Regions from separate parts of the Pectobacterium sp. PL64 genome, predicted to be linked through region 1. Evidence: predicted binding sites of a transcription regulator. Region 1 holds the regulator's gene; each other region holds the start of a gene.

Region 1 (8,232 bases):
GAGCCATTGGTGCCCTGGATAGTAATGCCTTTGGTGAACTCTTTGATTTGTACGCCGCGGGCGTCCTTACTCCACTGACCGCAGATATTTTTTTCAGCCGCTTTGATTAATGAATCTTCATTACCGTTATAGGTGATGATGAGTGGGTAAGCGCCACCTTTGACTTTCTTGCCTTTTGAATCCACTTTCGCGGCTTCAATAATATCCACAATCTCCTGCATAGAACGTGCCGTTTTTTTCACGGCGCCAGAAACTTCGCCACCATCCGTAGTGGCATAGCCGCCCGTATTTGCAGCCATCGCGGGTTGAGCAGCAAGTAATAACAACCCAGCGGCTGCCGTAGGCAATAGGTATTTCATTATGATTGTCTCCTTGGAATAGAATTTTTATGGGCATTTATCGATCCCTATGCCCGATATAGCAGGTACACATTTTTCAACAAAAATGAATCTCAATTTTGGTGAAAAACCAAGGGGAGTGTGGTCAAAAAATAAGATCAGTTCAAGGGTGAAATGTTAAATGTATTAGGTTGGAAACATTTTGTAATACTGATGATTGGATAATTTGGATTTTATGAGAAACGATTTTCTTTTAAATCAACCTAAAATCATAAGGTTATTTTGTTGGCAGAAAATAAATGCACTCGGGTTTCTTTATTGGTTGGGTTTTAAATGGTTATTTTTATTGTGGCAATCGCTGCCGCTAGTGTAAGGAAATCATCTTAAGTCAAAATATACTATCACAGGCATATTCAATATTGTTTACGTGATGATCCAATTTTATCGTGAATTTTAGTTTGTTAAAAAATAATAATTATTAGTCACTATATGGCGTTTCTTTATGTGATAAGCAAAAAATAGACCTCATTATTCATCGCGGTTTATTGGCTAAATGATCATTAGCATGCGTCTGTTTTCATGAAAGTTACGCTGACAATCTTGCGCAGGTCTCTTAAAAATGAGCGAGGCCGAAGCACTCGCTCATGAAGAACCCGACGCAGAATGAATGCGTCGGGCGTAACGCGTTTATTTACAGTTAGCTGCTGTCAGGACTGCCTGGTTTTTACCTACGCCAGCATAGTTTGCCAGTTTATCCTTCACGCACTGTGCGGAAACTGGTGAGTAGCTATACGGGACGGCAGGGAATTTGCCGGTGCTCTTCCAGTCATCCGCATTGATGTGCGGGGTGGATGGTTTACCCCAGGTGATCTTGTATTTAGCAAAATCAGATGGGCTGGTAATGTTGTTGTTACGGAGTTCCCAGGTACCGAAGTTGGAATCGTCGTTACGTGCGGTCACTGGGTTGAGTGCATTTTCGAACCAGTTGCTTTCGATCAGTGCGATCCCTTTCTGACGGACGTTAAAGCCTGAACTTTTGATACCGTCATACAGGTTGTTATAAGCATGCACTTGACCACCACGTTGCAGCGGCAGACGTGAGTTAACATCGCTGTAAATATTGTGATGGTAAGTCAGGTTACGACCGGTATCTGTGTTGCTTGAGCCGCTCAACCCTACCTTTTTCACGCCATGGATATAGTTGTACGACACGGTGACGTTGGTTGAGGCTTTCTTGATATCAACCGCTGATTCAAAGGTCGTGTCGTTGTCTGGCGTACCAGCACATTCGAAATTCTTGGCGAAGATCTCGTTGTGGTCGATCCAGACGTTCGGTGTGTTATCAATACGGATGGCATCGCCATCTTTTGCACCGCCCGGCATATAGCCGAAGCGCATGTTACGCACGATAACGTTGGAAGAGTTAACTATCCAGATACCGAAGTTAGCGGAAGAACCATTGGTACCGAGGATGGTGATCCCTTTGGTGAACTCTTTGATTTCTACACCGCGCGGATCTTTGCTCCATTGGCCGCAGATGTTAGCCTCAGCCGCTTTGATTAGCGCATCTTCATTACCGTTATAGGTAATGACGAGCGGGTAGGCGCCGCCTTTGACTGCTTTACCGCTTGAGTCCTTTTTCGCGGCTTCAATGATATCGACGATCTCTTGCAGAGAGCGTGCGGTTTTTTTCACAGCACCGGAAACGTCGCCGCCGTCAGTGGTGGCATAACCTCCCGTATTTGCCGCCATTGTCGGTTGGGCAGCGATCAGCAACAGCCCAGCGGCTGCAGAAGGCAGTAGGTATTTCATTATGTACTCTCCTTGACATAGAATTTTTTTGGGTATTTATCACTACACACCCTGTGTAATAAAAAAAGGCTGTTTCAACAAAAATGAAACCAAAGTTTGTCTATAAAGCCGAGCTAAGTGTTAACAGAAAAAATAAACAATACAAGATGGGGCGTTAAATATATTAATTAAATAACAGAGGACAACTGAGAGGATTTGTGTCTATTACTTTTAAATAGAAACCAATTTCCATTTAAATCATTTAAATTCATTGGTTTATGTTTTTTAATATGTGTTTTTTCAATCTGGATTCTTTATTTTTTATCCATCTAACATGCGTGGTTTATTCGCTTTCTTAGCAATTGTGATCGTCATCAAGAATATCACTTTAAAGCTAATCTTCTCGCCATCCTGCCTTTTTTAAAAAATATGAATTAATTCATAGGTGGTTTTAATTTATTATTTTTTTTGTTAGAAATAATTTCAAGGTAATGCGTTTACTGTGGGTAGGGATAATAAATAAGGCCTATTAATAAAGATATTTACTGATGAAATAAATGATTTATGATCGATGAAATGATTATCATGCTAATTTCTTAAATGGTAAGAGCGACCCCTTGTCTTTGATGGTAACGAGGGGGGTACCTGGCGCGGATTTCATGTATGTTAGTACGGATTTTTCCGACTAACAGTGCAATGACTATGCTGCTAATTATCGATAACTACGACTCCTTTACCTACAACCTTTACCAATACTTTTGTGAGCTTGGCGCGCAGGTTGTGGTGAAGCGTAATGATGAACTGACGCTGCGTGAGATTGAACAGCTTGCGCCTGAGCGGTTGGTCATTTCACCGGGCCCTTGTACGCCGGACGAGGCGGGCATTTCACTGGCGGCCATTCGTCACTTTGCCGATAAGTTGCCTATTTTGGGCGTGTGTCTTGGCCATCAGGCGATGGGACAGGCGTTCGGCGCGCGCGTGGTGCGGGCACGACAGGTCATGCACGGGAAAACCTCAGCGATTGCGCATAGCGATACGGGGGTTTTCACGGGGTTGGCTCAGCCTTTGACGGTCACCCGTTACCATTCACTCATTATTGATTCCGCCTCGCTACCCGATTGCTTTGAAGTCACGGCCTGGAGCGAGCATGAAGGGAAGCGTGATGAGATTATGGGGATCCGCCATCGCATATTGCCGCTGGAAGGGGTTCAGTTTCACCCAGAGAGCATTCTTAGCCAGCAAGGGCATCAGCTTTTGGATAATTTCCTTAAAATTTAGCTATATAGAAAGTTATTCTCCTCAGTAGCCGATTTAATATTGCCTGTAATTGATTTTTTATGCATATTTATTGACTATATTTTCATTCCGACATGATGGGCAGCAGAGTGAGGCAGCAAATGGCAGCAGAGCAGAAAGCAGTGACACGGGATACTCACGATAAAGTGATTTTGCCAGTTTATGCACCCGCGAAGTTTGTACCCGTGAAAGGTAAAGGGAGCCGCGTCTGGGATCAGGACGGCCGCGAGTATATCGATTTTTCCGGTGGTATTGCGGTTACGGCGCTGGGTCACTGCCATCCTGCATTGGTGAATGCGTTGCAGCAGCAGGGTGAAAAGCTGTGGCACACCAGCAATATTTTCACTAATGAGCCTGCGCTACGCCTCGCCAGCAAATTGATTGATGCTACTTTTGCCGACCGCGTGTTCTTTGTTAACTCCGGTGCTGAGGCTAACGAAGCGGCCTTTAAGCTGGCGCGTCACTATGCGGTTAAACGCCATAGTCCGTATAAAACCAAGATCATCTCCTTCTACAATGCATTCCATGGTCGGACGCTGTTCACCGTCTCGGTCGGCGGACAGCCTAAATATGCCGACGGTTTCGGACCTAAGCCTGCGGATATTGTTCATGTTCCCTTCAACGATCTGGCTGCGGTTAAAGCGGTGATGGACGATCACACCTGTGCAGTCGTGCTGGAGCCGATTCAGGGTGAAGGGGGGATTACGCCTGCTACGCCTGAGTTTTTACAAGGCGTTCGCGATCTGTGCGATCAGCACAAGGCGCTACTGGTGTTTGATGAAGTGCAGAGCGGAATGGGGCGTACTGGCAAACTATTCAGCTACATGCACTACGGCATTACGCCGGATATTCTCACAACGGCTAAAGCCTTGGGCGGTGGTTTCCCAATTAGCGCGATGCTGACGACGGAAGAGATCGCATCGGCCATGACGGTTGGTGTACACGGCACCACCTATGGCGGCAATCCGCTGGCCTGTGCGGTGGCGGAAGCCGCGCTGGATATTATCAACACGCCGGAAGTGCTGTCAGGCGTGGCGGATCGCCACGATCGCTTTGTCAGTGAGCTTGAGAAAATCAATCAGCAGTACGGTGTATTCGAACAGGTTCGCGGTATGGGGTTGCTGTTGGGCGCGGAACTGAAACCGCAATGGCACGGTCGTGCAGGCGAGTTTCTGGCGGCGGCAACGGCTCAGGGGCTTATGGTACTGATGGCTGGGCCGAATGTGATCCGCTTTGTACCGTCTTTGATCATTAATGAAGACGATATTGTGCAAGGGATGGCCAAATTCGCCAAAGCCGTCGCGCAGGTCGTTAACGCAGCAAACTGACTCTGTTCTTAAAAGATCAGCTATAAAAAAACGTAGGGAACGTTTTTCAACGTCGTTTTGCGACGGCCCGTAGGGTGGTGAGCAGGACGCTCGCCATAAAAAAACGTAGGGAACGTTTTTCAACGTCGCTTGCGACGGCCCGCAGGGTGGCGAGCAGGATGTTCGCCATAAAAAAAGCGTGAGGCCGAGGCTTCACGCTTTTTTATTGGTAGGGTACCGCGACAGGGGCTTAGCGAGTGCCGTAAACGACAATCGTTTTACCGTGTGCAGAGATCAGGTTCTGGTCTTCTAACATTTTCAGAATGCGGCCCACGGTTTCACGCGAGCAGCCAACGATTTGCCCAATTTCCTGACGAGTAATTTTTATTTGCATGCCATCTGGATGCGTCATGGCATCAGGTTGTTTGGCCAGGTTGAGTAGGGTTTGGGCAATACGGCCGGTCACATCAAGGAAGGCGAGGTTGCCGACTTTCTCAGAGGTAACCTGAAGTCTGCTTGCCATTTGCGCAGACAGACGCATGAGGATATCCGGGTTAACCTGGATGAGCTGGCGGAATTTTTTATAGGAAATTTCAGCCACTTCACAGGCAGTTTTTGCCCGAACCCAGGCGCTGCGTTCCTGACCTTCTTCAAACAGGCCGAGCTCGCCGATAAAATCGCCCTGATTGAGGTAGGAGAGAATCATTTCCTTGCCTTCTTCATCTTTGATTAGCACTGCGACAGAGCCTTTCACGATGTAGTAAAGCGTTTCTGCTTTTTCACCTTGGTGAATCAGCGTGCTCTTCGATGGATACTTGTGAATATGACAATGGGAAAGGAACCATTCGAGAGTTGGGTCTGTTTGCGGTTTGCCGAGAACCATTCGCTATCATCCTCTGTTGTAATTCACTGCGCAAATTACAGGGGTCAGAGTTCCCTGTACGGCGTGTTTAACTGCTAAAAAAATAAAATTCAGTCTAGGCAGAATGACGTCAGGGAATATACTGAAACCTCTGTACCCTTTATTTTCCGGTTGCTGCCTTGCCGCACCGTAAACATGGCTGGGGTATGTCTGGCCAGGTCATCATCTTCTTCGTTTCTGGGTTTGTCCAGAAAAGGTCTATTCTATTTTCGTTTTAACACAGCTTTAAGGACGTGTCTTGTGTTGTCTCGCTTCAGCATGACAAAGCGCTGATTAACGCTGGTTTTTGTACAGTAACGGTATAAATTTTCAAAAAATTTTTAGTGGAGAGGCATCATGCAGGCACGGGTAAAATGGGTTGAATGCTTAACGTTTTTGGGCGAATCCGCATCAGGGCATCAGATATTGATGGACGGCAATTCCGGTGATAAAGCGCCGAGTCCGATGGAAATGGTGTTGATGTCTGTAGGCGGATGCAGCGCGATTGATGTGGTATCGATTCTGCAAAAAGGCCGCAACGATGTCGCGGATTGCGAAGTGAAATTAACGTCAGAGCGTCGGTCTGACGCGCCGCGTTTATTTACCCACATCAATCTGCATTTTATCGTGACGGGAAAAGGATTGACCGACAAAGTTGTCGAGCGAGCCGTTGCACTGTCGGCGGAAAAATACTGCTCTGTCGCACTGATGCTGGGCAAAGCCGTTGAGGTGACGCACAGCCACGAAATTAGGGTGCTGGCATAACCCCTGTCTCTGGGCACTAATTCTGGTCACTTAAGCCTGTTATTAGGGGAAACACAGGGGGAGGTTCCCGTAGGGAGGCCTCACCCCTGTGGTCGCCCCGTGTATCTCGATGCTTATTCGATGGTTTTCCCTTCAATTAACCGCTGTACCAGCGGCGCCATGATTAATTCCATCGCCAACCCCATTTTCCCGCCGGGAACGACCAGCGTGTTGATGTGGGAGATAAAGGAACCCTGCAACATGGCGAGCAGATAGGGATAATCAATATTATCCAATCCCTGAAAGTGAATCACGACGAAGCTTTCGTCCAGTGAAGGAATCGACTTGGCGGCGAACGGGTTGGAGGTGTCCACGGTAGGCACGCGCTGGAAGTTGATGTGGGTGCGAGAGAACTGTGGCGTGATATAGGTGATGTAGTCTTCCATTGAGCGGACGACGGAATCCATCACTGCTTCACGCGAGTGGCCGCGCTCATTGACGTCACGAATCAGCTTTTGAATCCATTCCAGGTTGACGATCGGTACCACGCCGACGAGTAAATCCACATGCTGTGCCACGTCGTTTTGCTCGGTGACCACGCCGCCGTGCAGTCCTTCATAGAACAGGATATCGGTGGGTTCCGGCATTGGTTCCCACGGCGTGAACGTTCCGGGAACCTGATTATAGGGAATCGCTTCATCGTAGGTGTGAAGGTATTTACGCGTCTGGCCGCGCCCGTGCAGGCCATATTCAATAAACGACTGTTCCAGCAGGCTGAAATCATTCGCTTCCGGGCCGAAATAACTGATGTGGCGTCCTAAATCACGCGCTTTACGAATCGCCATATCCATTTCCGGACGGGTATAGCGGTGAAAGCTATCGCCTTCTAACTGGGCGGCACGCAGATCAAACTGCTGGAAAATCTTACGGAAGGCCAGACTGGTTGTCGTGGTTCCCGCTCCGCTGGAGCCGGTAACCGCAATAATCGGATGCTGATGTGACATAAGGTGCGTGACTCCGTGATCGCGATGCCCGCGTAGACCGAAGGCCTGCGCGCATCCTCAAAAAAGACGTAATTGTCATCATTGTTAGCATGTTTGGCGCGTTCTTTCACGACTTTCGGCGTGCTCAATAAGGGGCATGCCCTCCGGAATTGAGCTGGTTACGCGGCATGATATTGAGAGTTTCATGTAACTCAGACCACACCAACACCACCTCGCCAGATTGGAGTTGGCCGCGGATATCTTCCACTTTCTGTGCCAGCGAACGCTCCTGTTCGCCATAATCGGTGCCTTCCCGCAGGACGAAGGATTCGATGATGTTATCCAGCGTTTCTGGATCGAGCTGTTGCCAGGGAATAATCACGCTATGTTTCCTGATTCAAAGGGTTCCTGAGTAAAAACGGTTCCTGAAGAAAAAGAGTCGCTGACCTGGTCCAAAAATGGGCTAAGCCAGTTGGGAATGCGCTGTTCCAGCCACATTTCCGGTTTCAGCAACGTTCCGCCGACGAAGCCAACATGCCCGCCATGCTCCGTTAGCTGATACTCAATATTAGACGGTAACTGAGACAGATCGGGAATCACCTCTGATGTCATGAAAGGATCGTCCTTCGCATGGATGATGAGCAGCGGTTTACGTATCTGAGGCAATAGTGGCAGAGCGCTACAGCGTCGATAGTAGTCGGCCGCATCGCGGAAGCCGTGGATACGTGAGGTAATGACGTCATCAAACTCCCGCAGTTGGCGGATTCGCTTCAACTGCGGTAGCTGAATTGGCAATGTATCTGGATACGCCGCCAGCTTGCGGCCGGCGTTTTGTTTCAACAGGCGCAGCAGGTAATGCTGATAGACGCGGG
Region 2 (8,232 bases), 1.1 Mb from region 1:
GTTCTGACTGATAGCAATGAGAACGCGTGCTTTATTTATAAACTCGTACGTTATTTAGAACGCATAGTTAAAGTTCACGCCGTACAGCCAGGCTTTACCTTTGGAGCTGAAAGTGTAACTTGGCGAACCCGCTCTATCAGAGATAGGTTCGCTGATATCAACTTGCTTGCCATGCATGTAGGACACGCCAACATCCACAGACGCGTCTTTATTAAAGGCGTAGGTCGTACCTGCGCTCAACCAGAAACGATCCTGATCCGGGATGGAGATCGAACGTTTGTCGGCCGGTACTGGGCTGTCGTCAAACGCGATACCGCCGCGGAACGTCCAGTTATCGTCATGATAGTAGGTGGTGCCGAGTGCGATACGGTACGCGTCACGGAAGCTTTCATCTTTATGGAACAGAGTCTGACCGTTGTTGCCCGTTGCTTTCAGCTCCTGGAACTGGCTCCAACTGGTATAGGTCAGGCTGTAGTGTACCGCCCACTTCGGCGCCACGCGATGGTAGGCCGACGCTTCCCACATTTCCGGCAGATTCAGCGTCAGCTTGCCAGGGATCGTTGCGCCACCAGTACCGTTCAATGCTGTTACTGCTGTTGGGAGGTTGTTGCTGTAATCGCCGTTAAAATCGATATCGACTTTTGAACGATAAGTCAGGCCGAAGCGATTATTTTCATCGACTTCATAAAGGATACCCGCATTCCAACCGTAACCCCATTCCTTACCTTCCAGACGAGCTATTTCTGAGGAGGGACCAGCGACTACCCCTTGTAATCCACCAGCAGCGGTAGGTACGTTTGCCAATTCACCTGCTCGACGAACAATCTTGGCATCAGCATAGACGGCGTTAACCCCTAAACCAAAGCTAAAATGCTGGTTCAGGCGATAAGCGGCGCTCAGATTCAGGTTTGATGTCAGCAGGTCGGTCTGTCCACCAATGGAACCTGCGGCATAGTTATCATTGAATTCCGTTGCTAAGCCATAGTTGGTGGTAGCGGAAGCACCAACCGCCCATTGCTCATTCAGCGGCATGATGAAGTGTAGGTTCGGCACCCAGGCGTGCGGCGCAATATTTTTGGCGCTGGTATTCTGCCCAGTCAGGGAGTTTTTCCCCTGAACATCGATATCCGGGTTGATATAAGTGACACCACCGGAGAATGAAGGGCGGTCAAACATGGTCATGGTCGCCGGGTTACGGCTACCTGAGGTCGCATTATCGGCTACGGCACCTTCACCAGAAAACGCGCGTCCCAGACCAGATGATGAGTATTCATTTAGCTGGAAACCAGCTGCGGACACATTTGCTGAAAACAGGGCCACCGCAACAGCAATTGTGGATTGTTTGAACAGGTTTTTCTGGTTCATGACCAAAACCTCTTTATATGCTTGTTATTTAACTTTGTTACACGAAGTAACAAGGGACGCGCATTGTAGGGGGCGCACTCAGCCTGACAAAGCAGACCAGTTGCCAAAGTATAAGTTGGGAATACGACAATGTTGCGCTCGTGTATTAAAAATATTTCTAAAATGATGCAGAATTTAGACCTGCTTAACGTTTTGGTTAATTTGTGTGAAGAGATATTACTCGGTCTTTACTGCCTTATAACACCGTAATGTGATTGATATCACTAAAATTACTGGTCAGCATGAAGTGCTGGCACTGCTTCGGGATGAGGGAGTAAAATATAAGGAAGATAAAAATATTTGAACTGGATCATATCTCCCGCGTTTTAAGAGGAAAGTAGCATGACGAACGTAATCAACAAATGCAGTGCTGAAGAAACCGCAGCCTGCTGCTGTGTCGATGTTGGCACAATTATGGATAACACGGATTGCACGGCGTCTTACAGCAACGTTTTTGGCGATCGTGCTGAGGCGGAAGCGGCACTGGCCGCCCTGACGGAAAAAGCGCGTGCGGTAGAGTCTGAACCTTGCGAAATCGCCAGCACGCTGGAAGACGTAGACGGCGGCGTTAAATTGGACATCGATTTCACGTTCAGTTGCCAGGCTGAAACGATGATTTTCCAGCTCGGCCTGCGTTAAGCCTTCCTTCTGGCAGGCATTGCGTTATCGCATCGCCTGCCTGACTCGTTTTGTTTCCCTTCGTTATTTCTATCCACCACTGTCGGTGGTGTCGTCACTTATCCATTCTCCCAATGCGCATGTTAATTGGCCATAGAATCGGTCGGCATGTTGTCGGCGTTCCCCAGATCGTCGCGATGTCTTCATAAAAACGGTGCAGCATTTCGTCTCGTCCTGCTTTCTTCGGTTGTATTAGTCATCTTTATCACCTGAGTCTTGTCATAAGGTTGATGGTATCAGGGCTGACAACAGCATGCTCTTCACACTTTTGTGTTGCGCAGCTTTGCGTAATGTAACTATCTGGTTAACAATGAAATCAGGTCTGACCTGTTGTGCGCGTACTTTATTTTCGGTTAACAGGAGCGTTTATGAGCGAGGTATTACCTCTGATAACCCGCCGCGGCGATCGCATTGCGTTCGTGAGCGGATTACGCACCCCATTTGCCCGGCAGGCAACGGCCTATCATGGCGTACCTGCCATCGAATTAGGGAAGCTCGTTACCAGTGAATTACTGGTTCGCACGGGGATCGACCCTGAACTGATCGAGCTATTGGTGTTCGGACAGGTGGTCCAAATGCCCGAAGCGCCGAATATCGCCAGAGAGATCGTGCTCGGCACGGGCATGAGTGTGCATACCGATGCCTACAGCGTGTCGCGCGCCTGCGCCACCAGCTTTCAGGCGGTCGCCAACGTGGCGGAAAGCATCATGGCGGGGACGGTGGAAGTCGGCATTGCTGGCGGGGCGGATTCCTCTTCCGTGCTGCCGATTGGCGTCAGCAAAGCGTTGGCCAGAACGCTGGTGGATATGAACAAGGCCCGGACGCTGAGCCAGAAGTTGAAACTGTTAAGCGGTCTGCGCCCGAAAGACCTGCTGCCAGTTGCGCCTGCCGTGGCGGAGTATTCCACTGGGCTGCGCATGGGTGATACCGCCGAACAGATGGCAAAAACCTACGGCATCACGCGCGAAGAGCAGGATGAACTGGCGCACCGCTCGCACAAGCTGGCGGCTCAGGCCTGGGAATCCGGCGTGTTGCGCGATGAAGTCATGACGGCTTACGTCCCACCCTATGACAAGGCGCTGAGTGAAGATAACAACGTGCGCCATGATTCCGCGCTGGAGCAGTACTCCCGTTTACGCCCAGCGTTCGATCGCCGACACGGTACGGTCACGGCGGCGAACAGTACGCCGCTAACAGATGGCGCGGCAGCGGTGTTGATGATGAGTGAATCCAAGGCCAAAAGTCTGGGGATCACGCCGTTAGGCTACCTGCGCAGCTATGCATTCAGCGCCATCGGCGTACAGCGTGATATGTTGTTGGGGCCGGCTTATGCCTCCCCGCTGGCGTTGGCAAGGGCTGGCGTGACGCTGGCTGATCTGACGCTCATCGATATGCACGAAGCCTTTGCCGCCCAGACGTTGGCAAATCTCAAACTGTTTGCCAGCGATGAGTTTGCTCGGAATCAGCTGGGTAGAAATGCCGCGCTGGGTGAGGTGGATCGCACCAAGTTCAATGTGTTGGGGGGATCCATTGCCTATGGACACCCCTTTGCCGCTACTGGCGCGAGGATGATTACCCAAACGCTGAATGAATTGCGCCGTCGTGGCGGCGGGCTGGGGTTAACCACTGCCTGCGCGGCGGGCGGGCTAGGTGCGGCAATGGTACTGGAGGTGACGCCATGAACGATCAACAGCCTTTCTCCGTGACAACATCATCTGCAACGGAAAAAACAGCGCCTGTAACGGAAAGCCCGTCCGCCTTTTCCCTAACGATTCGGCCGGACAATATCGGTGTTATTTGCATTGATGTTCCCGGTGAGAAGGTGAACACGCTAAAGAGCGAATTTGCAGAACAGATTCTTTCGGTCTTCGAGCAGGCGCGGCAGCAAGCGACGCTTAGGGGACTGATTTTTATTTCCGCCAAGCCCGATTCGTTTATCGCCGGTGCGGATATCACCATGTTGAACCAGTGCAGCAGTGCCGAACAGGCAGAGAATCTGGCGAAGCAAGGGCAGGAAACGTTCGATCAGGTGGCCGCACTGCCGTTCCCCGTGGTGGCCGCGATCCACGGTGCCTGTCTGGGTGGTGGGCTGGAGCTGGCATTGGCCTGCGACTATCGCGTCTGCTCGCTGGATGAAAAAACGGTGCTGGGGCTACCGGAAGTGCAGCTTGGTCTTCTTCCCGGTTCGGGCGGAACGCAGCGGTTGCCACGGCTGATTGGTCTGGATAGTGCGCTGGAGCTCATTCTGACCGGTCGCCACCTCCGTGCGAGTCAGGCGTTACGACAAGGGCTGGTTGATGAGGCCGTCCCGCACGATATTCTGCTGGAGACGGCGGTCGAGATTCTCAAAAAAGGAAAACGTAAAGCAGTGCCGCTGGGCTGGCGTTCGCGTTTGTTGAGCAGTCCGGGCATTCGCGATGTGCTGTTCAAACTAGTGAAGCGCAAAACACGTGCGAAAACACACGGTAACTATCCGGCCACGGAAAAAATCATCCAGGTGGTGCGTCGGGGCATAGAAAAAGGGCGTGAAGAAGGGTATCGGCACGAGGCGAAAGCGTTCGGCAAACTGGTGATGACGCCGGAGTCGGCCGCGCTACGCCACCTGTTCTTTGCCTCCAATGCATTAAAGAAAACCACCGGGGCGGCCTCTGATGCCAAGCCGATCCACTGTGTGGGCATTCTCGGCGGTGGGCTGATGGGCGGCGGGATTGCCAGCGTGACGGCGACGCGCGGGAAGTTGCCGGTACGCATTAAAGATATCAATGAACAGGGCATTAACCATGCGCTGAAGTACAACTGGCAGCTGCTGACCAAACGCGTTCAGAGTAAGCGGATAAAACCGACGGAGCGCCAGCGGTTGATGACGTTGATTTCCGGTAGTACGGACTATCGCGGTTTTGAACATGCGGATATCGTCATTGAGGCCGTTTTTGAAGATCTGGCGCTGAAGCGGCAAATGGTGGCGGAGATTGAAGAGCACGCTGCGGCACACACGATTTTCGCGTCAAACACGTCCTCGCTGCCGATCCATCAGATTGCAGAGGGCGCGCGCCGTCCGCAACAGGTTGTGGGTCTGCACTACTTTAGTCCGGTGGACAAAATGCCGCTGGTTGAAGTTATCCCTCATGCTCACACCAGCGCAGAGACGGTCGCGACGACGGTGGCTCTGGCGAGAAAGCAGGGAAAAACCGCGATCGTCGTAGGCGACAGCGCCGGTTTTTATGTGAACCGCATATTAGCGCCTTATATCAACGAAGCCGCTTATTGCCTGCTGGAAGGGGAGCCGATCGAATCGATTGACTATGCGCTGGTGCGCTTTGGCTTCCCCGTCGGCCCGCTCGCGCTGCTTGATGAAGTCGGTATTGATGTCGCGACCAAAATTGTGCCAGTGCTGAGTGAAGAACTGGGCAAGCGGTTCACCTCTCCACCCGCGTTTGATGCGATCCTGAAAGATGGGCGGAAAGGGCGCAAGAATGGGAAAGGATTCTACCGGTACAATAAAACACGCCGTTTCTGGCACGCAGGCAGGGAGGTAGACAGCTCGGTTTATCCGCTGCTGGATGTCACGGCGAAGGCCCATATCGACCCTGCGCTCATCAGCCAGCGTGCTGTGATGATGATGCTCAATGAGGCGGCGCGCTGCCTGGAAGAAGGCGTGATCCAGTGCGCCCGCGATGGTGATATTGGCGCGGTATTTGGCATTGGTTTCCCACCTTTCCTCGGCGGGCCGTTCCACTATATGGATCGTCTGGGCGTGGAAACGGTCGTGAAAACGCTGCTGGTGCTGCAACAGCAGTATGGCGATCGGTTCGCGCCCTGTGAACGTCTGCTCGCGATGCGGGAAGGTCGGCGGACATTTTATCCGCCAACCGATGAAGACCAGAGCGCTAGTTGATTGTGACGTTGATCGTCACCGTGTCTTTATATGCGCCTTCTGGCTTACTGGCCTGACTGGCATTAATTCGGGCGGTGTACGGGATATTTTGCGTAATTCCCGTACCCGTTCCGCTGTAATCGTTGGTTTCGGTCCAGGCGATGTTCCCGGTGCGATAGAGCTGATATTGCAAATAGTAAGGCGTGCCACCGACGGTGGCCGTCATTCTGCGCCAGTTGGCATCGTCAGGGTGGGTACTGACGAGTTTGACGGTATACGCGCCCAGCAGCGTACAGCGAACCCCGAGGTTATTGTTGACCGCCGCGAAATCAGCGGGGAACGCCGCCATGCCAAAACTGATATTCGGCGCGCTGGTGATCTGGCAGTCATTGGTGATGTTCATGGTGATATTGAGGGTTGAAGTGGTTGAGCCCCTTTCGTAAACACAAAGACCTAACGCTCCCAGCGAACAAAGTTCATAATCCCATTTAATCGTCACCGTATCGGTATAGGTCCCGGCCGCCACGTTGTTGCCGATACTGGTGCGGATATAGATCGGTATGGAGCCATCTGCTGAATTGAACAGGCCTAAAATTCCCAGAAATGTCGTCCGAGACCAGGTATAGGTTGAACCGATTTCATAAAGCGTACCGCAGCCAGAATCGATACACAGGCTGTAGGGAACGTAGTCTGTGCTCGTCCCTCTGCGCATCCGCATGGCGGTACCGCTGGGATTACTGTCATCCAGTATTGTGATTGTAATCGTATTGGTACCGGCTATACTCAGCAGGCTTCCCGTACAGCGGAATCCACTGCCTGATGTCACGATCTGGGGTGTTCCATTAACACCGACAACGGAAGAGGCATAAGGCCCCAGCGTAGTGGAACTCGGTGGCGTCGTGCAGGCGGCGTAGCTAAAGGGCGCGTAATACAGCGCCATCGACAGGAAGGCCAGACGCAGCCAACGAGCAACTCGCCGGTTGGTAGGGAAGAAGTGCTGGATTTTTGGTATCGGGGTCAGCATCGTTTTATCCTTTTGAGTCAGTCTGGCAGGTAAGCGGGCCGATGGTCGCCATCATGGTCTGTGATTCCGGCAGTGAGAATTCCACCCGGCAAAGCCGTCCGTCTTCTTGTTTAAATCGTAAGCGGTTAGCGGTTCCCAGATTGGTGAAATAGACCAGGCCATCGTAGCCGCTGATGGTGGTGTCCCCGCTGACCTCGTTTGTTATCCAGGTGCCGATGGTGAGTGGGTTGCCATCCGTATTGCGCAGCTTAATGTTGGCGGATCGCACGGCATGAACGGGGAATGTGACGACAGTGCCGCTGCCTTCTTTGACCGACACACGCGATTCCACCTGTGGCGTGGTGACGTTGGCTGGCAGTTGTAGTGTGTCGATTTCCACTTTCGCGGGGTAATGGGACACCACCCACGGCACAAGCAAATGGCCGCGTTTGTTGGTTTTTCCTACCAGCTGGTTTTCATATTTTACCGGGACGTCAGGGTATCCCTCGGTATCAACCACAATAAAAGCATCGTTGATACGGTTACTGGCGAAAAGCCCCCCGTTCATGTAGATCAGCGAGCCGCTCAGTTCACCCCATTGCGTGGTGTTTCCTTCATTGCCATAGGTGCCACCAGCAACCATGGCATAAGGGCCGCGCCAGTTTAGCGAGCCTTGGTGATAAGGATTTTTCCCTGCGCCATACGCGGCGTTCCAGCCTAATCCACCTTCTGTCGGTGCGGTACGGTTCACCCCGACTCGCGGTGAATAATCGCCATTGTTGTCGCGCTGAACGCCGGCATTAATGCTGCCGTTTGTACCAAAAGGCATCACGAACTGGATCTGGGCGCTGTAGCCGTTTTCTCCCAGCGCTTTGTTAAAGGCGAGATAAATAGAGCTGTTTTGCCAGACTTGACGGCTGAAAGAGAAATTTAGCAGGCGAGTCCGGGTTGAATCGTACGCGCGGATATCGAAATAACCCACGCCGAATGAGCCGTTGCCTTCGCCGAACAGCTGGCTGCTGAGCGTTGCCTGATAGCTTTCTCTACTGAGGCGGCCTTCCGTGAGTACGGCGGTTAAATCGCGGTATTCCTCACTGCGTTTGGCATGTTGAACATTCAGGCCAAATGCGGAAGTGTAGTAAGAGTAGCCCGTGGTGTATTGGTGTCCGGTGGCTTCTTTTTCACTCTGACTGTAGGAGGAACTCAGCGTACCCCAGCGGCCAAGGGTAAAGTCGGCTCCCGCACCGAGCAGATAGAGATCCTGTACGGCTTC
Region 3 (8,232 bases), 400 kb from region 1:
CAGGGAGGTCATTAAATCACTTAGGCTGATCCAAAAATCCTCTTTATCTGCTTTTGGGCGAGCTAATAATGGGTTATTCATTTGTTATCTCCTAAGACTCTCTGATAGACGCACCACATCTCTTAGCCTTTCTGTCAGAGGCTCATAATCATTTACAAATTTTGAGGATAGCGATCCTAATTGTTGTCCGAGGCCATCGAGAGATTTCTTCAACGCAGCAGCTAAAGCTGCATCCAATGTTTGAACCTGTTGTTCTGTTTTTTTATTTAGTTCAACAATATTATTTGTGACATCTTCATTATGTCGCTGCATATATTTAGTGAGATCTTGAGAAAGGCGTGTTATCTGTTCTTGTAGCTCTGTTCCTGTTTGCTGAACAGATTTTTGCATTTCCTGATTTTGATTTTTTATCGCATCGGACATAGCTTTCGAGCTGCCTATCATCTGGTTGCTAAAGTCTGACGCTGAGGATTCCAATGTTTTCGTTACCGAATGGAGGCTATGTTCTGTTTTTCTATTCAGTTCGACAATGTTATTTGTGACATCTTCATTGTGTTGTTGCATATATTTAGTGAGATCTTGAGAAAGGCGTGTTGTCTGTTCTTGTAGCTCTTTGCCTGTTTGCTGAACAGATTTTTGCATTTCCTGATTTTGATTCTTTATCGCATCGGACATAGCTTTCGAGCTGCCTATCATCTGGTTGCTAAAGTCTGCTGCTGAGGATTCCAATTTTTGCGTTACAGTATAAATACTATTTCCAATGACTGTGGCAGAGGCTGTAGCCCCATTTCTCACATCCTCTATAATAGACATGATTCCTTTTTCTATTTCAGGGATACCTGTTTTTGATGATTCAATTAATTCTGCCAATTGCTTTAGATTCTCTTCTATACCTTTTTCTAAACTGGAGGCTGTACCAATTGTTTGATGAATATCTTTTGCAACTTGAGTAAACGATTCGGATTGTGTCATTATTTCGGTAAAGGATTGGACCGCTTGCTGCATATTCTTAGTTGTTTGAGTTTGTTGCTCAATCATCTCTCGCATTTGCAGACTGTATTGTTGTTGCCATTCATTTATTTTACCGACAGCTTCATTTAACTGTTTGAAGTTGTCACCAAATTGCTCACCAATTTTTTCATTAAAGTCATGAATAACTTCTTTTAATGCTTCAATTAATGCTTTTGAGTTATTTTCAGTTTGGTTTTTTGCAAATTCAGTAAATGCAGTATGGATATTGGTTAGTTTATCGTTTTGATCGCCGCGCATTAATTTTAATTGTGTGAGTAAAGAAGCGTCTTCGTTTCCTGCTATAGCATAATGCAATCGTCCAATTGACTCTGTAGAAAACTGTAGGTGTTGAACAATATCGTCAATTGTGGAATCAGTTGGTGTTGGTTGGTTGTTTTTTGTTCTTACACCACGGAACGCATAGCGCCATTTTATAATTAATGCGCAAGCGACACCCGCAACAGAGGCCGAAAATGCAGTTTTGATGCCATTAATAAGTGTGGGTAAACTGCTTTCTACATCATTCATATCAAATGACGCCAGACCCTGTGCAATTCCAAAAAAAGTTGCCAGTATCCCTATAGTAATGAGGATCCCTGGTGATTCATGGGCTTTCTTCTCGGTAAAATTCCAGTTGCCATAAATGAAATAGAAAAGGATCATAGCAATAAAAAACCATGTATCAAGGGGTAATATACTAAGCATAGAGTAGTCAAATTGTCCGTTTGTTAAAAATAAGATAAAAATAAAGCTATCGTGCTAAAAGAGTCGCTTTTTATTTAAGGTAGTAAATTGACATTCATTACCTTGTTAATAATTTCGTGTTGAAATCTATTTTTTCATATTATCGAGTAACCTCATCTTTTGGTCGACATTATTATTCGGATGGAAAATGCGAGATGAAACGCAATTTTAATAATATGTGTCTGATTAAACAATAACCATACTAAATTTTATTTCTCTTGAACGTCGAAATTGGCCTTTTTCTGCACAGCCAGCCTGATTCGACTATGCTTATGTCGTAGAAAATCTTGTCATGGAAAATCCGTCGTCAGCGTGTTTTTGTCTGAATAAAGCACGGCTGGCGGGGCAGTAAGCATAACAGGAGTAGGGAATGAGAAGGCTGATGACGTACCGTTCACGCTGGCTATTGCCAGTTCTGGTTATTCTGGCGGCATTGCAGTTGGCTGCCTGTGGTGACAGCGAAGCCGATCAGCGGAAGGCATTCGTTGCATTCCTGCAAAGCGTACAGTCGCAGCAGGATGGGAAATTGCCGACACTGACGGAAGAGCAGAAGAAGAATTTTGGCAATTTCACCAACGACTACGCGATTTTAACCACCTTTTCTCAGCAGTTTAATCAGGCCGTGTCCGGCAGTTTGACGCCGATGCTGGGACAAATTTCCCGTATTCGAGTCCCTAAAGACTATCTGACGCAGCGTGATGATCTTCGCCAATCTATCGGAGCAATGAACCTGTTGAGCCAGCATGTGCAGGCGGCGAAAGTGCAGGCGGACAACGCCCATCGGCTGCTAAAACAGCCCGAAGAAGTGCAAATACCCTATGAGCGGTTGTATGCACGCACGGTAATACAGCCTACCAATGCGCTGTTACCCGCCACTCCGAATGCGATTGCCTTCGCACAGAGCCTGATCCAGATCGGCGATTTCCTTCAGGCTCAGGGCGATCAGGCTGTGTTTAATGGCTCGTCTGTGCAATTCCGTACGCCGCAACAGGTGGCGCAATATAACAGCATGGTGGCAGCGCTACCTCTACAGCAGCAGAATTTAATGAATGCGCTCAGAGGAATAATCGGCGTGAATTATCCCTAACCGCGTCGTGCCCCGACGCTTTAGCGATACGATAGGGCAGAGAGGTATTCTGGATAAGATGCGCGTGGCTGGTGAGAGGGTGAAAATAAATTGTGATTAACATCACATAAATAAAACAAATACAGGTCTATAAAATGTGATGTGAATCACATATAAGATGCAGTATTTGTCTAAAAATCTGTTTAGTTTTTCATTTTTAACGGTTTTTTGTGAAGTAAATCACCTATTTGTATCGTTGATGTAGGGTGGTTGTGTGATTTTTGTCACGTTACCGCCATGGAGTTGCGGTATGAAAACAGCGTGTTAGAGTCCGCGCTGCATACAGTAATAATGACGGAAGTCTTCTTGTGGTAATCGGTGTTTTTATTGCCACGCCGTCTCACGATAATTACCACGCGCTCTTATTGTCAGCGCGTTTCAATAGGGGTGTGTTTTTATGCTTTCACCAGATATTAAGATCAAGGTGCAAAACTTTGGTCGCTTCCTCAGTAATATGGTGATGCCCAACATTGGCGCATTTATCGCCTGGGGTATTATTACCGCGCTGTTTATCCCTACTGGCTGGTTCCCCAATGAAACATTGGCGAAACTCGTCGGTCCGATGATTACCTATTTGCTGCCATTGCTGATTGGTTATACCGGCGGACGTCTGGTATTCGGTGAGCGTGGCGGTGTGGTCGGTGCTATTACGACGATGGGTGTGATCGTCGGGACCGATATCCCGATGTTCCTCGGCGCCATGATTGTGGGCCCGTTGGGCGGCTGGGCGATCAAACGTTTTGACCGCATGGTCGACGGTAAAATCAAGAGCGGCTTTGAAATGCTGGTCAACAACTTCTCTGCCGGTATTATCGGTATGTTGTTGGCAATCCTGTCGTTTTTGGCAATTGGTCCGCTGGTTGAAGTCTTCTCTCAGGTGCTGGCTTCCGGCGTTAACCTGATGGTACAGAACAACCTGCTGCCGTTTACGTCTATCTTCGTTGAACCGGCGAAAATTCTGTTCCTGAACAACGCCATTAACCACGGTATCTTCTCACCGCTGGGCATTCAGCAGGCGACGGAAACCGGCAAATCTATTTTCTTCCTGATCGAAGCGAACCCAGGCCCGGGTATGGGCGTGCTGATGGCGTACATGTTCTTCGGTCGTGGTAACGCGAAAGAGTCAGCACCAGGTGCGGCGATTATCCACTTCCTGGGCGGGATTCACGAAATCTACTTCCCTTATGTGCTGATGAATCCGCGTCTGATTATTGCGGTGATTCTGGGCGGGATGACCGGCGTGTTTACGCTGAGCGTGCTGGGCGGCGGCTTGGTTTCTCCTGCGTCTCCGGGCTCCATTCTGGCGGTGCTGGCAATGACGCCAAAAGGCGCTTACTTCGCTAACCTCGCAGCCATTGCAGCAGCTTTCGCGGTGTCCTTCATCGTGTCGGCAATTCTGTTGAAAAGCACCAAGCAAAAAGAAGAAGACCTGAGCGACGCAACGCGCCGCATGCAGGAAATGAAAGCGTCTTCTAAAGGCACGGCGACTAACGCTGGTGTCAGCGGTGATATGAGCACCGTTCGTAAAATCATCGTAGCGTGTGACGCCGGTATGGGCTCTAGCGCGATGGGTGCTGGTGTGCTGCGCAAGAAAGTTCAGGATGCCGGGCTGACCAACATTTCGGTGACTAACAGCGCGATCAATAGTCTGCCGGACGATGTCGATCTGGTGATTACGCACCGCGACCTGACCGAGCGTGCGATGCGTCATGCGCCGCAGGCACAGCACATTTCGCTGACCAACTTCCTTGATAGCGGTCTGTATAGCGATCTGGTAGCGCGTCTTAACGCAGCACAGGGTGCCGTGAAGTCTGAACCCGTCGCGACGCCAGCGCCTGCTGTAGCCGACGCACAGACTAACCTGTTCCAACTGGGTGCAGGCAATGTGTTCCTGAATCAGCATGCGACAGACAAAGAGCAGGCAATCCGTTTCGCTGGTGAGCAACTGGTGAAAGGCGGCTATGTCGAGCCTGCGTATGTTGAAGCGATGCTGGAACGTGAAAAGCTGACCTCTACCTATCTGGGCGAGTCGATTGCTGTGCCGCACGGCACGATTGAAGCGAAAGACCGCGTGCTGAAAACGGGTGTTGTTTTCTGCCAATATCCTGAAGGCGTTCGCTTTGGCGATGAAGAAGATGAAGTTGCGCGTCTGGTTATCGGTATTGCCGCTCGCAACAACGAACATATTCAGGTCATCACCAGTCTGACCAACGCGCTGGATGATGATGCCGTCATTGAACGTCTGGCACAGACCCAGGATGTTCAGGAAGTACTCGACTTACTCTCCGGTAAAAAGAGTGCCTAATTGATGTGGCTAGGGCCGCCTGCGGGCGGCCTCTTTTTATGTTTTTTTAAGGTTATTTCTCATGAAAGCATTACATTTTGGCGCGGGTAATATTGGCCGTGGGTTTATTGGGAAATTGTTGGCCGATGCCAACGTCGAACTGACATTCGCTGACGTCAATCAGCCGCTGTTGGATGCCCTGAACAGCCGTACAAGCTATACGGTGCGGATTGTCGGCGATAACACGCAGGTTGATACCGTTAGCAACGTTAGTGCTGTTCACAGCGGCAGCCAGGATGCCGTCGCGCTGATTGCCGTGGCCGATTTGGTGACGACCGCTGTGGGGCCGCAGATTCTGGAAAAAATCGCCGGAACTATCGCTCAGGGGCTGGTTAAGCGTCATAACGACGGTAATACCCGGCCGTTGAACATTATTGCCTGTGAAAATATGGTGCGTGGCACCAGCCAGTTAAAACAGCATGTGTTGAAACTGCTGCCGGAAGGCCATCAGGAATGGGTGGTTGAGCATGTGGGATTCGTGGATTCCGCCGTGGATCGCATCGTTCCTCCTTCCGAAGCCGGTAGCGACGATGTGCTGGCGGTGACGGTAGAAACCTTCAGCGAATGGATTGTCGATAAAACCCAGTTCTGCGGTGAGCCGCCAGCGATTCCCGGTATGGAACTGACCGACAACCTAATGGCATTTGTCGAGCGTAAGCTCTTCACGCTGAACACGGGCCATGCGATTACGGCCTACCTCGGCCAGCAGGCGCGTCATCAGACGATTCGCGATGCGATTCTCGACCCGAAAGTCAGAGCCGTGGTCAAAGGCGCAATGGAAGAGAGCGGCGCGGTACTCATCAAACGCTACGGTTTTGATGCGGAGAAGCACGCTGCCTATATCAACAAGATTCTCAGCCGCTTTGAAAACCCGCATCTACACGATGATGTCGAACGCGTTGGCCGTCAGCCGCTGCGCAAGCTGAGTGCAGGCGACCGTTTGATTAAGCCGCTGCTCGGCACGCTGGAATACCATTTGCCGCATGACAACCTGATTACCGGCATTGCTGCCGCGATGCACTATCGCAGTGAACAGGATCCGCAGGCACTGGAACTGGCAGAGTTAATCCGTACTCAGGGGCCGCAGGCGGCGCTGGTGCAGATTTCTGGTCTGGATGCTGACAGCGAGGTTGTCGCGCAAGCAGTGAATGTGTATAACGCCATGCAGTAATCGGCGTGTCTCGTCATCAGGCAGGTGTGGTCTTTTCGACACGGTGTAAGGTATACGGGCGACGTCGGGGATAGGATGTCGCCACACCTGCCGGTAAGCATGCTGCCGAGATAGGGGATGCTGTGGGCGGGGTTAAAGGGTCGAGAAGTGACGATGGAAGAAACACAGGCGTTTGAAAACCGGGTTCTGGAAGCGCTGAACTCAGGGAAGACCGTGCGCGACTTTATGCTCTGCGCCGTCGAATTGCTGGCTGAAGCGGTCAGTATCCTGATGTTGCAGGTGTTCCGTAAAGATGATTATGCGGTGAAATATGCCGTTGAACCCCTGATGACGGGAACGGGTCCACTGGGCGACCTTTCCGTGCGCCTGAAACTGATTTATGGGCTGGGAATGATCAGCCGTAAAGAGTACGAAGATGCGGAACTGTTAATGGCGCTGGGCGAAGAGCTGGCACATGACGATCGGCATTACCGTTTTACCGATGATGAAATTCTGGGGCCTATCGGAGAACTGCACTGCGTTGCGGCGTTGCCTACAGAACCCGCTTTGCCGCCGGGGGCAGACGCCGCCGATCCGCTTCTGGTGAGTATGCAGCGACAGCGTTATCAGCAGATGGTGCGTTCCACGCTGGTGCTCTCCCTGACCACATTGATTGCGCAAATCAGTCTGAAAAAGGCATTTTAATCCCATTCCGCTATATTGCGTCACTGCGTCATGTCAGGCGCTTATACTTGCCATTCTTCAAGCGGCATATGGGTGGCGGCTGGTCTTACTCAACTCAGCCACTTACCCGAGTAAGTTCCGGGGGGGAGTGCAGTTCCCGCCTTCACGCAACTCGAATTATTTAGCGTATAGTGTATGCTGTGCCCCGCATTATTCTCCCGTTATATAGGTTATCTTTTATGAAAGAGCAGGAAAAAGCAGAGATCAAGCGCCTTAGCGACCAACTGGATAAGCTGACGCGTAAGCAGACCACGCTGCTGGAACAAGGTGATGCTGAAGCAATCGCCCTCAATCTGGAGGCCTGCGAGAAGCTAACGGCTGAAATCGAGCGCCTGCGTAACGTGAGAGAACAGAAGCTCAGCAAAGAAGCACAGAAACTGGCGAACCTGCCTTTCAAACGTGCGATCACTAAAAAAGAGCAAGCCGATATGGGGACGTTGAAGAAAAGCGTTCGCGGTTTGGTGGTGGTGCACCCGATGACGGCACTGGGGCGCGAGATGGGTTTAAAAGAGATGACAGGCTTCGCGCCGAAACCGTTCTAAGGTTTCTTCTCTGCGCAGACCGATGCTGGTGATAGATTCGTTGATGAAGCCCCTGTTTAACAGGGGCTTTGTCGTTTTTGGTACGTTGCTGTTGATATTAGCGCGGTGCGTGTAGACGATGCGTTTGGTCGGCAAACGCGATACCCGCTGGGGTGTCATCATGCTGTGCGTTTGCCAGACGGAAGACGGAAACCGCCTGCTTCAGCAGTCTTGCCTGCTCTTCCAGCGAGTCGGCAGCGGCAGAGGATTGCTCAACCAGCGCGGCGTTCTGCTGCGTGGTGCTGTCCATCTCAACAATCGCCTGGCTAACCTGGCTAATTCCCCGGCTTTGCTCATCCGATGCGGTAGCAATTTCACCCATGATGTCATGCACCTGCGTGATCGAGGTGACGATATCATTCATTGTTTTACCGGCATTGCCAACCAGCGTCGCTCCGCGTGATACCTGAGTAACCGATTCAGAGATCAGGCCTTCGATCTCCTTCGCGGCCTGAGAACTGCGTTGGGCAAGGCTACGAACTTCGCTGGCGACCACGGCAAATCCACGGCCTTGCTCACCGGCGCGGGCGGC

The links. The regulator CRP, encoded in region 1, controls carbon source genes, mostly activating them, when cyclic AMP is high. The targets are predictions, from matches to a motif close to ATGTGANNNNNNTCACAT.
Region 2: HP572_RS12930 (YfcZ/YiiS family protein) is a predicted target of CRP. The motif match lies at 1,703-1,720, and genes of this name have one in related genera.
Region 3: HP572_RS19580 (PTS mannitol transporter subunit IICBA) is a predicted target of CRP. The motif match lies at 3,050-3,067, and genes of this name have one in related genera.

Annotation. Positions count from the first base shown of each region.
Region 1 covers NZ_CP092070.1:3,944,991-3,953,222, reverse strand. Annotated here, with positions in the region: gene pelB (pectate lyase PelB) at 1-359, opposite strand, end outside; gene pelA (pectate lyase PelA) at 1,026-2,150, opposite strand; gene HP572_RS17750 (aminodeoxychorismate synthase component II) at 2,832-3,407, shown strand; gene HP572_RS17745 (aspartate aminotransferase family protein) at 3,527-4,753, shown strand; gene crp (cAMP-activated global transcriptional regulator CRP) at 4,983-5,615, opposite strand; gene HP572_RS17735 (OsmC family protein) at 5,991-6,398, shown strand; gene HP572_RS17730 (phosphoribulokinase) at 6,512-7,381, opposite strand; gene HP572_RS17725 (YheU family protein) at 7,506-7,742, opposite strand; gene HP572_RS17720 (hydrolase) at 7,739-8,232, opposite strand, start outside.
Region 2 covers NZ_CP092070.1:2,867,938-2,876,169, reverse strand. Annotated here, with positions in the region: gene fadL (long-chain fatty acid transporter FadL) at 55-1,365, opposite strand; gene HP572_RS12930 (YfcZ/YiiS family protein) at 1,747-2,043, shown strand; gene fadI (acetyl-CoA C-acyltransferase FadI) at 2,451-3,764, shown strand; gene fadJ (fatty acid oxidation complex subunit alpha FadJ) at 3,761-5,977, shown strand; gene HP572_RS12915 (spore coat U domain-containing protein) at 5,970-6,980, opposite strand; gene HP572_RS12910 (fimbria/pilus outer membrane usher protein) at 6,985-8,232, opposite strand, start outside.
Region 3 covers NZ_CP092070.1:4,345,852-4,354,083, reverse strand. Annotated here, with positions in the region: gene HP572_RS19595 (OmpA family protein) at 1-81, opposite strand, end outside; gene HP572_RS19590 (hypothetical protein) at 85-1,716, opposite strand; gene HP572_RS19585 (DUF3053 domain-containing protein) at 2,138-2,842, shown strand; gene HP572_RS19580 (PTS mannitol transporter subunit IICBA) at 3,279-5,186, shown strand; gene HP572_RS19575 (mannitol-1-phosphate 5-dehydrogenase) at 5,248-6,396, shown strand; gene HP572_RS19570 (MltR family transcriptional regulator) at 6,514-7,080, shown strand; gene HP572_RS19565 (YibL family ribosome-associated protein) at 7,299-7,661, shown strand; gene HP572_RS19560 (methyl-accepting chemotaxis protein) at 7,759-8,232, opposite strand, start outside.